One region of the Peribacillus sp. NPDC097284 genome, then DNA from elsewhere that is predicted to be linked to it. Evidence: riboswitches for the same ligand, from Rfam matches in the RefSeq annotation. Region 1 holds a riboswitch; the other holds the start of a gene.
What was found. Region 1 has a riboswitch for glycine ahead of gcvT (glycine cleavage system aminomethyltransferase GcvT). Riboswitches for the same ligand answer to the same signal wherever they lie in the genome.

Region 1 (4,436 bases):
CTATGAATTCACCGGAAATTAAATTAAGTCCTATGGACATGAAGATATCTTTTTTTCTGTCACACTGATAAGAGATTTTTACATTTTGGGTGAGCCAAGGAAAAAGTGGACTTTGGCCCGTCTTCAAGGGAGGCCTATCCTCAAAAAGCCTGATGAAACCTGCCAGCCTCTTGGTCGACTGGATAATTTGGTGGAGCCGTGGCGAACCAAAATGAATGATTTCCCCTTTCAAATCAGGCGGTGCCAGTTCGGGATGGGTGATGAACGTAAGCATGCCAGGATTCGGTATCCCACCGGTTTTTTCGAGATAGTGCCAGTAAAAAGGTCTGTTCATGAGTTCCTTATCCATTTCGATCGTTAACTGAACAGTGAGATATGAAGAGGTATTTTCCAACACCTCACATGCGTTGGATTGAAAGTAGGTTATTAAAAAATCATGAATTTCCTGTTGCTGCATGGATTTCACCATCCTTCATAGCTTGTGCGAACTGAATCATGGAAGACAAATTATCCATTTTAATTTTCATTTCTCCTTCTGATTTGGACTCTCCGACAACATCAATTAAATATTCCTCGATATTGTTAATATCCAACTTCGTTAAAATATCATCCAATTCTCCAATTACCTTTTCAAATAAGTGGATTTTTTCATATAGCAATTTCAAAATATGTTCTTCGACTGTATTTTTAGTGGCAAAGTTATAAATCATGACGTCTTCTTCTTGACCAAGTCGATGAATCCGTCCAATCCTTTGTTCCAACCTCATTGGATTCCAAGGCAAATCAAAATTGATCAAGTGATGGCAAAACTGTAGGTTGATTCCTTCTCCTCCGGCTTCGGTGGCAATCAATACCTGGATTTTCTTCTGGAATAGTTCCTTCATCCAATCTTTTTTACCACGCTTAAACCCTCCGCGGAATGGAACGGATGAAATGCCATGCTGTTGCAGGTACCATTGTAGATAAAGCTGTGTAGCGCGATATTCGGTGAAAATAATGACCTTGTCATCAATTTTCTTAATAAGTTCCAAAGCCTTCTCTGCCTTTGAATTTTGTTCGGTGAGGTTTACTTTCTCAAACAGATCATCCAATCTTGCTTCAAAGTCAGCCGATGGTTCTTTGTATTTTTCCTTCATATTCTTCAATGTATAGTAGACTGCTTCTCGGCTGCTGCATGCTTCCCTTTGAAGGGTGAGTGAAGAAAAAGCACTTCCTTTTGTTCCGTCTGATATTGGTTTAAACTTCGTTACGGCATCATACAAGGCTTGTTCAGTTGGTGAAAATTCAATGATGATCGTCTCTACACGCCGTTTCGTCCATTCAATTCCAGTATCGGCACGTCGGTTTCTTATCATGACCGTATTGACAAGCTCCTTTAAGTGCTCATCTTCTAGAATGTTCCGGCCTTTCCCTTTGTATTTTTCGGAAAAGAGTGCGGCATTTCCTAGGTGTCCAGGCTTTAATAATGAAACGAGATTAAAGATTTCCTCGATTTTATTCTGAATGGGTGTAGCAGTCAGCAATAAACAGAATTTCTTTTTAAGATTTTGGACAAATTCATAATTTTTCGTTTTATTATTTTTAAGTTTATGAGCTTCATCAATAATGATAAAGTCATATTCTTGATTGAAAATGATATCCCGATGGGGGGCTCGCTTAGCCGTATCGATGGATGATATGACGATATCGCATGATTCCCATACATAACTCTTCCTTTGAACGACTGCAGGAATATGAAACTTCGTATTCAGTTCGAAAGCCCATTGGGTGACAAGTGATGCGGGTACAAGGATCAAAACCTTTTTAACCAGTCCCCGAATCATATATTCTTTTAAAATCAATCCCGCTTCGATAGTCTTACCAAGACCGACCTCATCAGCCAATATGGCTTTGCCATTCATCTGTTCAACCACCTGACGTGCAGCCTCTAATTGATGGGGAAGGGGAGTCAGTTGTTGAAGGTGCTTAGGCGCTTGTAAGCCTTCGAAATCAGGAATAATTAGGTTCTCTTCCATTTGGATGGCCAGTTTATAAAGATCCCAATTTCCCCATGGACCGTCGTTTTCCATCTTTTGCAGAAATTCATCATTCCAATCAGAACTGAAGGATATATTGATTTTCATTGATTCTTGCTCCTTCTTAAAACATAATTTTCTTAGTTTCTTTAGACCATGAACTTTTTTATAGGTTAATAAAATCTTTCTCCACGAAAGTTATTGCAGAGTAAAGTATCTTAGGGTAGGATGTAAATATATTTAGAAAATTGCAATAGTACTGAAGTTAGAAGGAAAATATTCTTCTTGGATAATAATTTTAGTTATTATAGTATTAGCATTTGGATAGTGCTTTATCCAAAGATCAACAATGAGCAGATTGGTACCCATTTCACGCAAATGGATGACCATCAGGTGGGGAATTTTCAGTCTTTTCCATCAATATGCGGGTGAGGATAAGGGGAGAGACTACCATCTACATATGTAGCGCCGAAGGAGCAAACTTAGCAGTGAATCTCTCAGGCAAATGAACTCTTATCGGACGCGACTCTGGAGAGCGCCAATTATTTAATGACGGCCACCAAAGGGGAAAACCTATAATATAGGTAAACTTTCAGGTTTCAGGACAGAGAAAAAGCCATTTTGGCTTTCTCTGTCCTTTTTTGTGTCTTTTTTTAAGGAATATCAGGTGAAAGAGAACAAGCAAAAAAATTGAAGGAGGTCATTTTTTGAGCAATTTAAAAAGAACGCCATTATTCGAGGTTTACAGTGAGCACGGTGGAAAAACGATCGATTTTGGTGGGTGGGAACTACCTGTGCAGTTTACCGGCATAAAAGATGAACACGAAGCTGTGCGTACAAGAGGTGGCTTATTTGATGTGTCGCATATGGGAGAGATTGAGGTAAAAGGTTTCGGGAGCCTTTCTTTTTTACAAAAGATGCTGACGAATGACGTAGCCAAGCTGAAACAGGGAGGAGCGCTATACACAGCGATGTGTTATGAAAATGGGGGGACCGTGGACGATCTTATCGTTTACCAAAAAGCGGAAGAGGATTATCTGCTTGTGGTCAATGCAGCCAACATCGAGAAAGACTTCAATTGGCTTCAAGCGAATGGTGTGGAAGGTGTCAGCATCAATAATGTTTCAAACGATTATGCGCAACTTGCTCTGCAGGGTCCTCGAGCGGAGAAAGTATTGCAGAAGATTACCGACCAAACCGATTTAAGCACAATTGGCTTTTTTAAATTTAAAGAAGATGTCCACATTCATAATATATCCACGATGGTTTCACGTACAGGGTATACGGGGGAAGATGGTTTCGAGATATATTGCCGAAGTGAGGATGGTCCAGCCCTCTGGAGAAAAATTTTGGAAGCTGGTAAAGATGATGGGATACAACCGATTGGACTGGGGGCCCGTGATACCCTTCGATTCGAAGCGAAACTACCGCTTTATGGTCAAGAGCTTTCGCCGGACATCACCCCAATCGAAGCGGGGATTGGTTTTGCGGTTAAACCGGATAAGGCGTCAGACTTTTTTGGAAAAGCCGTGCTTGCCGAACAAAAGGAAAAAGGGGCACCACGTAAGCTTGTTGGCATCGAAATGATTGACAGAGGCATACCTCGGCATGGCTATAAAGTATATAACGGGGAGAAACTCATTGGCGAAGTGACGACAGGGACTCAGTCACCAACATTGAATAAAAATGTTGGATTGGTCCTTATCGATAAAAATCACTCAAGTCTATCCACGGAAGTAGAAGTGGAAATCCGTTCTAAGAGACTGAAAGCCATTGTTATCCAAACACCTTTTTATAAAAATACACGAAAATAGAAGGGAATGGTCCATAAGATGAAACATCGTTACTTACCGATGACAGAGCAGGATAAAAAAGAAATGTTGGAAGTTATAGGGGTCACATCCGTCGATGATCTCTTCAGCGATATACCAGAAAATGTCCGATTTCAAGGTGAATATGACATAAAACCAGCAAAATCAGAGCCAGCCTTAATGAAGGAACTATCGAAACTGGCTTCCAAAAATGCGGATTTGAAAAACTATGCATCTTTCCTTGGGGCTGGCGTGTATGATCATTATTCGCCTGTCATCGTCGATCACGTCCTATCCCGTTCGGAGTTTTATACAGCCTACACTCCCTATCAACCGGAAATTTCTCAAGGAGAGCTTCAGGCCATCTTTGAATATCAAACGATGATATGTGAATTGACGGGTATGGAGGTGGCGAATTCCTCGATGTATGACGGTGGAACAGCCTTAGCCGAAGCGGCCATGCTTGCCGCCGGACAAACGCGCCGGAAAAAGATTCTATTATCATCTACTGTCCATCCTGAATCAAGGGAAGTGGTGAAAACCTACGCAAAGGGTCAACGGGTGGAGGTCATCGAGATTCCTCATAAAGACGGAGTCACAGATATTGCTG
Region 2 (4,436 bases), on a different contig from region 1:
AGTTGGTATACGGGGCAAAAGGCATTTTGAATGGATGGTTTTTCATTTCCTCAGCTCGTACCTTCCTGAACCTAAGCTCACTAATAAGAATCACGAACCATGGAATCATCCCGGGCAGCACACTTGCACTGTACACATACAGGAATATTTCCGGTGGAGCCAGGTAGTTCAGGACAACACCAATGGCCAAGCCCAACATGACAGCGATTGTACAATAGGCCGGCACTCCGCTTTTCGATATTTTTGCAAAGATTTTTGGCGCTTGCCCGTTCAAGGCAAGGGTATAAAGCATGCGCCCTGCACTGAAAATCCCACTATTGCATCCTGACATCGCCGCCGTGATCACGACAAAGTTGATGATGCCCGCGGCTGCGGTAACGCCTATTTTGGCAAAGGTCGATACAAACGGGCTTCCAAGTTCATCTAATTGATTCCAAGGAAATACCGTGACGATGACAAAAATCGCGCCGATATAGAAGATTAATATACGCCAAATGATCGTTTGGATCGCTTTAGTAATGGTCCTCTTCGGATCCTTTGCTTCACCTGCAGTGATCCCGATAAGTTCAACGCCTTGATAAGATGCCACAACAAGGGAAAGGGCAAAGAAGAAACCTTTCCATCCCCCCGTAAAGAAACCGCCATTAGCCCATAGGTTGGAAAGGCCGATTGCCTCCCCACCATTCCCTATCCCGAAAAAGATAAGACCTAGACCGGCAATGATCATCAAGATGATGGTAACGATCTTGATCAGTGCAAACCAGAATTCGAATTCACCGAAGGATTTGACGGAAATGAGGTTAGCGGCGCCAAGGATGACCATGGCCACCACTCCCGGAATCCAAGCCGGCAGTTCAGGGAACCAAAAATTCATATATAATCCTACGGCAATGATTTCAGACATGCCGACCAACACCCATAGGAACCAGTTGCTCCAAGCAGTTACAAATCCTGCCAATGGATGGATATAATCACTCGCAAACGTTGCGAATGAGCCCGTAGTAGGCTCCAGGTACAGCATTTCCCCCATCGAACGCATGATAAAAAAGATAAAAAGTCCCGCGATGGCATACGCCAGCATGACAGAGGGGCCGGTCCACTTAATTGTGCTGGCAGATCCCATAAATAACCCAACACCGATCGTACCGCCCAAGGCAATCATCTGAATATGACGTGCCTCCAGCCCTCTAGTTAATTCTTTATTTGACATGATAACTCCCCCAGATGTACAAGCATAAAATGACGATTCTCTAATCCTTATTTAAGATAAGTAATTTAATAGATTTACAATGCTTCCTAAAGTACTCTACCCACAAAAGCATTTCCTTATCTTATAATAATAAATATTCCGTAGAAATACAAATGTACTTTTAGGAAAAACACTTTTGGCCTTCTAGAAGTAATGGATAGGAGGACATGAGTGGTAATGGTTCTTTCCCTATACGGGTGAAGGAATCCTATGTACTATTGATAGTAAGTATCGACGGAGGTGAAAAGAAAATGAAATTAATAGGAGAAAGAATCTATCTCCGTTATTTAAAAGAATCGGATGCACCTATCCTTTTAGAAAATACAAAGGATGAGGAGATACGGTATATGACAGGAACAAAATCTATATTCACTTTAGAGCAGCTTCAATGTCATATAAAGAATGTACGTGAAGATCTATCACGCCATGATCTAGCCATTTGCTTAAACGAAAGCGATCGAATGATCGGGGAATTATCCATCTCTGATATGGACGAAGAGGACAAAAAGGCAGGATTTAGAATTTCGATGAATGCCATTGAATTAACGGGTAAAGGGTATGGTACAGAAGCTATCCGACTTGTTTTAGCATTTGTTTTTGAAGAATTGGCTTTAAATCGTCTGCAACTGGAAGTATTCAGCCATAATTTACGTGGAATAAGAGCCTATGAAAAAGTTGGCTTTATCAAAGAGGGGATTTTACGAGAGTCTTTATACTTCAACGGAAAATATTCGGACGAAATCATCATGGCCATTCTTAAAAGGGACTATGAAAAAATGTCCTTATCAAACTGATTCGGGGTTCGCATCGTTTCTTGGCATCAAAGTTAGCATATAGATTCACCCCCACCACATTTACAATATATCCCTTTGACCCAAAATCAAAATAGTGATAGAATTCCATTATTATTTTAAAAGAGTAAATGAGTTGCTAAAAAGAATTTCATCTTTAACAGTGGCCATTTATTGACAACCACATACTAAGCAAGCGATGAATGCTATGGATCACACTATAGCAGGAGCAGCTTCTGGAGAGACTGTACACACGTGCAGCGCCGAAGGATTCACAATCTCAGGCAAAAGGACAGAAGAGTAACGAATATTTGTTATTCTTTAACCTTTCGAGATTGGTAGCTTCCAATCTCTTTTTTTATTGTCTTTTTTCAATCATCACTAAAAAAACGAAGTGAAATCGCTACTAAACTGGACAGATTCATTGCCCTGGTGATCGATTGGAATCAACGGACCATGCACTTCACATTCAAGAATTATAACAACGGGGGCGCACAAATTGGCTAAACAAGAATTGAAAAGGGATTTGAAAAATCGACATGTACAACTCATCGCCATAGGAGGAACCATCGGGACCGGGTTATTTTTGGGATCCGGAAAAGCCATACAGTTGGCGGGACCCTCCATTATCTTTTCGTATCTGATTATCGGGATTGCCTTGTTTTTCGTCATGAGGGCTTTAGGGGAATTGCTGTTGTCCAACGCGGGATATTCCTCATTCACCGAATTCGCCACGGAATACATCGGACCGTGGGCTGGTTTCGTGACTGGCTGGACCTACTGGTTCTGTTGGATCATGACGGCCATGGCCGATATCATCGCTGTCGGGGTCTATATGCAATATTGGTTCGACATTCCGCAATGGATCCCTGCACTTGCCTGCTTGGTGATTCTACTAGGATTGAATTTGTTGACCGTGAAGCTATTCGGAGAATTGGAGTTCTGGTTCTCCCTCATTAAAGTCATCACGATCGTCGCCTTGATCGTTGTGGGAATCGTCTTACTCATCATTGGTTTCCAAACCGATACAGGAACCGTTTCCCTCAACAACCTTTGGAGTCATGGGGGCATGTTCCCGAACGGCGCATCCGGCTTTTTGCTTTCCCTACAGCTAGTCGTCTTCTCCTTTGTTGGTGTCGAAATCATTGGGGTGACAGCGGCCGAAACCGCCAATCCGAAAAAAAATATCCCGTCAGCGATCAATAAGATCCCTGTCCGGATATTGCTTTTCTATATCGGTGCCATCACCGTCATCCTTTGCGTCAATCCATGGACACAGCTCGATGCCGCAAGCAGCCCATTCGTGGAGGTCTTCGCCTTGATCGGGATTCCGGTTGCTGCAGGGATTATCAATTTCGTCGTGTTGACATCTGCCGCTTCTGCCGGGAATAGTGGATTGTTTTCAACAAGCCGCATGCTTTATACCTTGAGCAACAATAACGAAGCACCTGCTAAACTTAAGAAATTAAATAAACGTGCTGTTCCGAGTAATGCATTGGTTACGTCCACCATCGTCGTCTCCATTGGGGCATTATTAAGTAAAATCATACCGGAGCAAGCTTTCACCATCGTGACAACGATTAGTGCGATCTGCTTCCTATGGGTCTGGAGCATCATCTTGATTTCCCATATCCGGTATACGAAAAAACGGCCGGACTTAAGGGCTACGTCCACTTTCAAGGCTCCCTTAACACCTTTCATCAACTATGTAATCTTAGGGCTGTTTGTCTTCATCTTGATCGTCATGCTGTTTGCTGAAGCGACCAGGCCGTCATTATTGCTGACACCGCTTTGGTTCATTCTTTTAGTTGTCATATATAACTATCGAAAAAAATGAACGAGGAATTTTGGGATACGGAAGTCTACCTTCCTATCCCATTTTCCTGTGATTAAATGAGAGAGTAAAATGAAGCGTGACGAATATTTTTTTCTGCCACACTATTAATTTTTTTATCGAATTAGTGTAAGGTACTAGGTATTACGGAAACATTTTTTTAGAAAAACATCATAATCTGTGAAACGTATTTAGAATGGAGGGGTTGCTTCATGAAAGTATTATATATTCTTACACTCGTTCCTTTTATCGGCATATTAGGGTTTCTTCCTTTTGTTAATAAAGTAGAACCTTATGTATTGGGGATGCCTTTTTATATGTTTTGGATGGCGATGTGGGTCGTGCTCACTTCCGTCACTCTAGCCGTCATGTATAAGTTGGATCCTAGGAACCGGGAAGGTGAAGAAGAATGAATATTGCTCTTATCATTATTTTAGCATTTTTACTTTTATCGATTTTTCTTGGGATCCGTTCGACAAAAGGAAAAGACATGAACCTGGAACAATGGACGGTGGGCGGCCGCGGTTTTGGCGCCATATTCGTCTTTCTATTGATGGCAGGG

Region 2: another riboswitch for glycine. It lies ahead of ACIQXU_RS10350 (amino acid permease); the one in region 1 lies ahead of gcvT (glycine cleavage system aminomethyltransferase GcvT).

What each region holds. Positions count from the first base shown of each region.
Region 1 is NZ_JBIWCZ010000001.1:199,382-203,817, reverse strand. Features, by position in the region: gene ACIQXU_RS01050 (YqhG family protein) at 1-457, opposite strand, end outside; gene ACIQXU_RS01045 (DEAD/DEAH box helicase) at 435-2,123, opposite strand; glycine riboswitch at 2,444-2,538, shown strand; glycine riboswitch at 2,542-2,625, shown strand; gene gcvT (glycine cleavage system aminomethyltransferase GcvT) at 2,723-3,829, shown strand; gene gcvPA (aminomethyl-transferring glycine dehydrogenase subunit GcvPA) at 3,848-4,436, shown strand, end outside.
Region 2 is NZ_JBIWCZ010000004.1:86,947-91,382, forward strand. Features, by position in the region: gene ACIQXU_RS10340 (amino acid permease) at 1-1,210, opposite strand, end outside; gene ACIQXU_RS10345 (GNAT family N-acetyltransferase) at 1,501-2,043, shown strand; glycine riboswitch at 2,267-2,346, shown strand; gene ACIQXU_RS10350 (amino acid permease) at 2,540-3,877, shown strand; gene ACIQXU_RS10355 (DUF3311 domain-containing protein) at 4,087-4,287, shown strand; gene ACIQXU_RS10360 (sodium:solute symporter family protein) at 4,284-4,436, shown strand, end outside.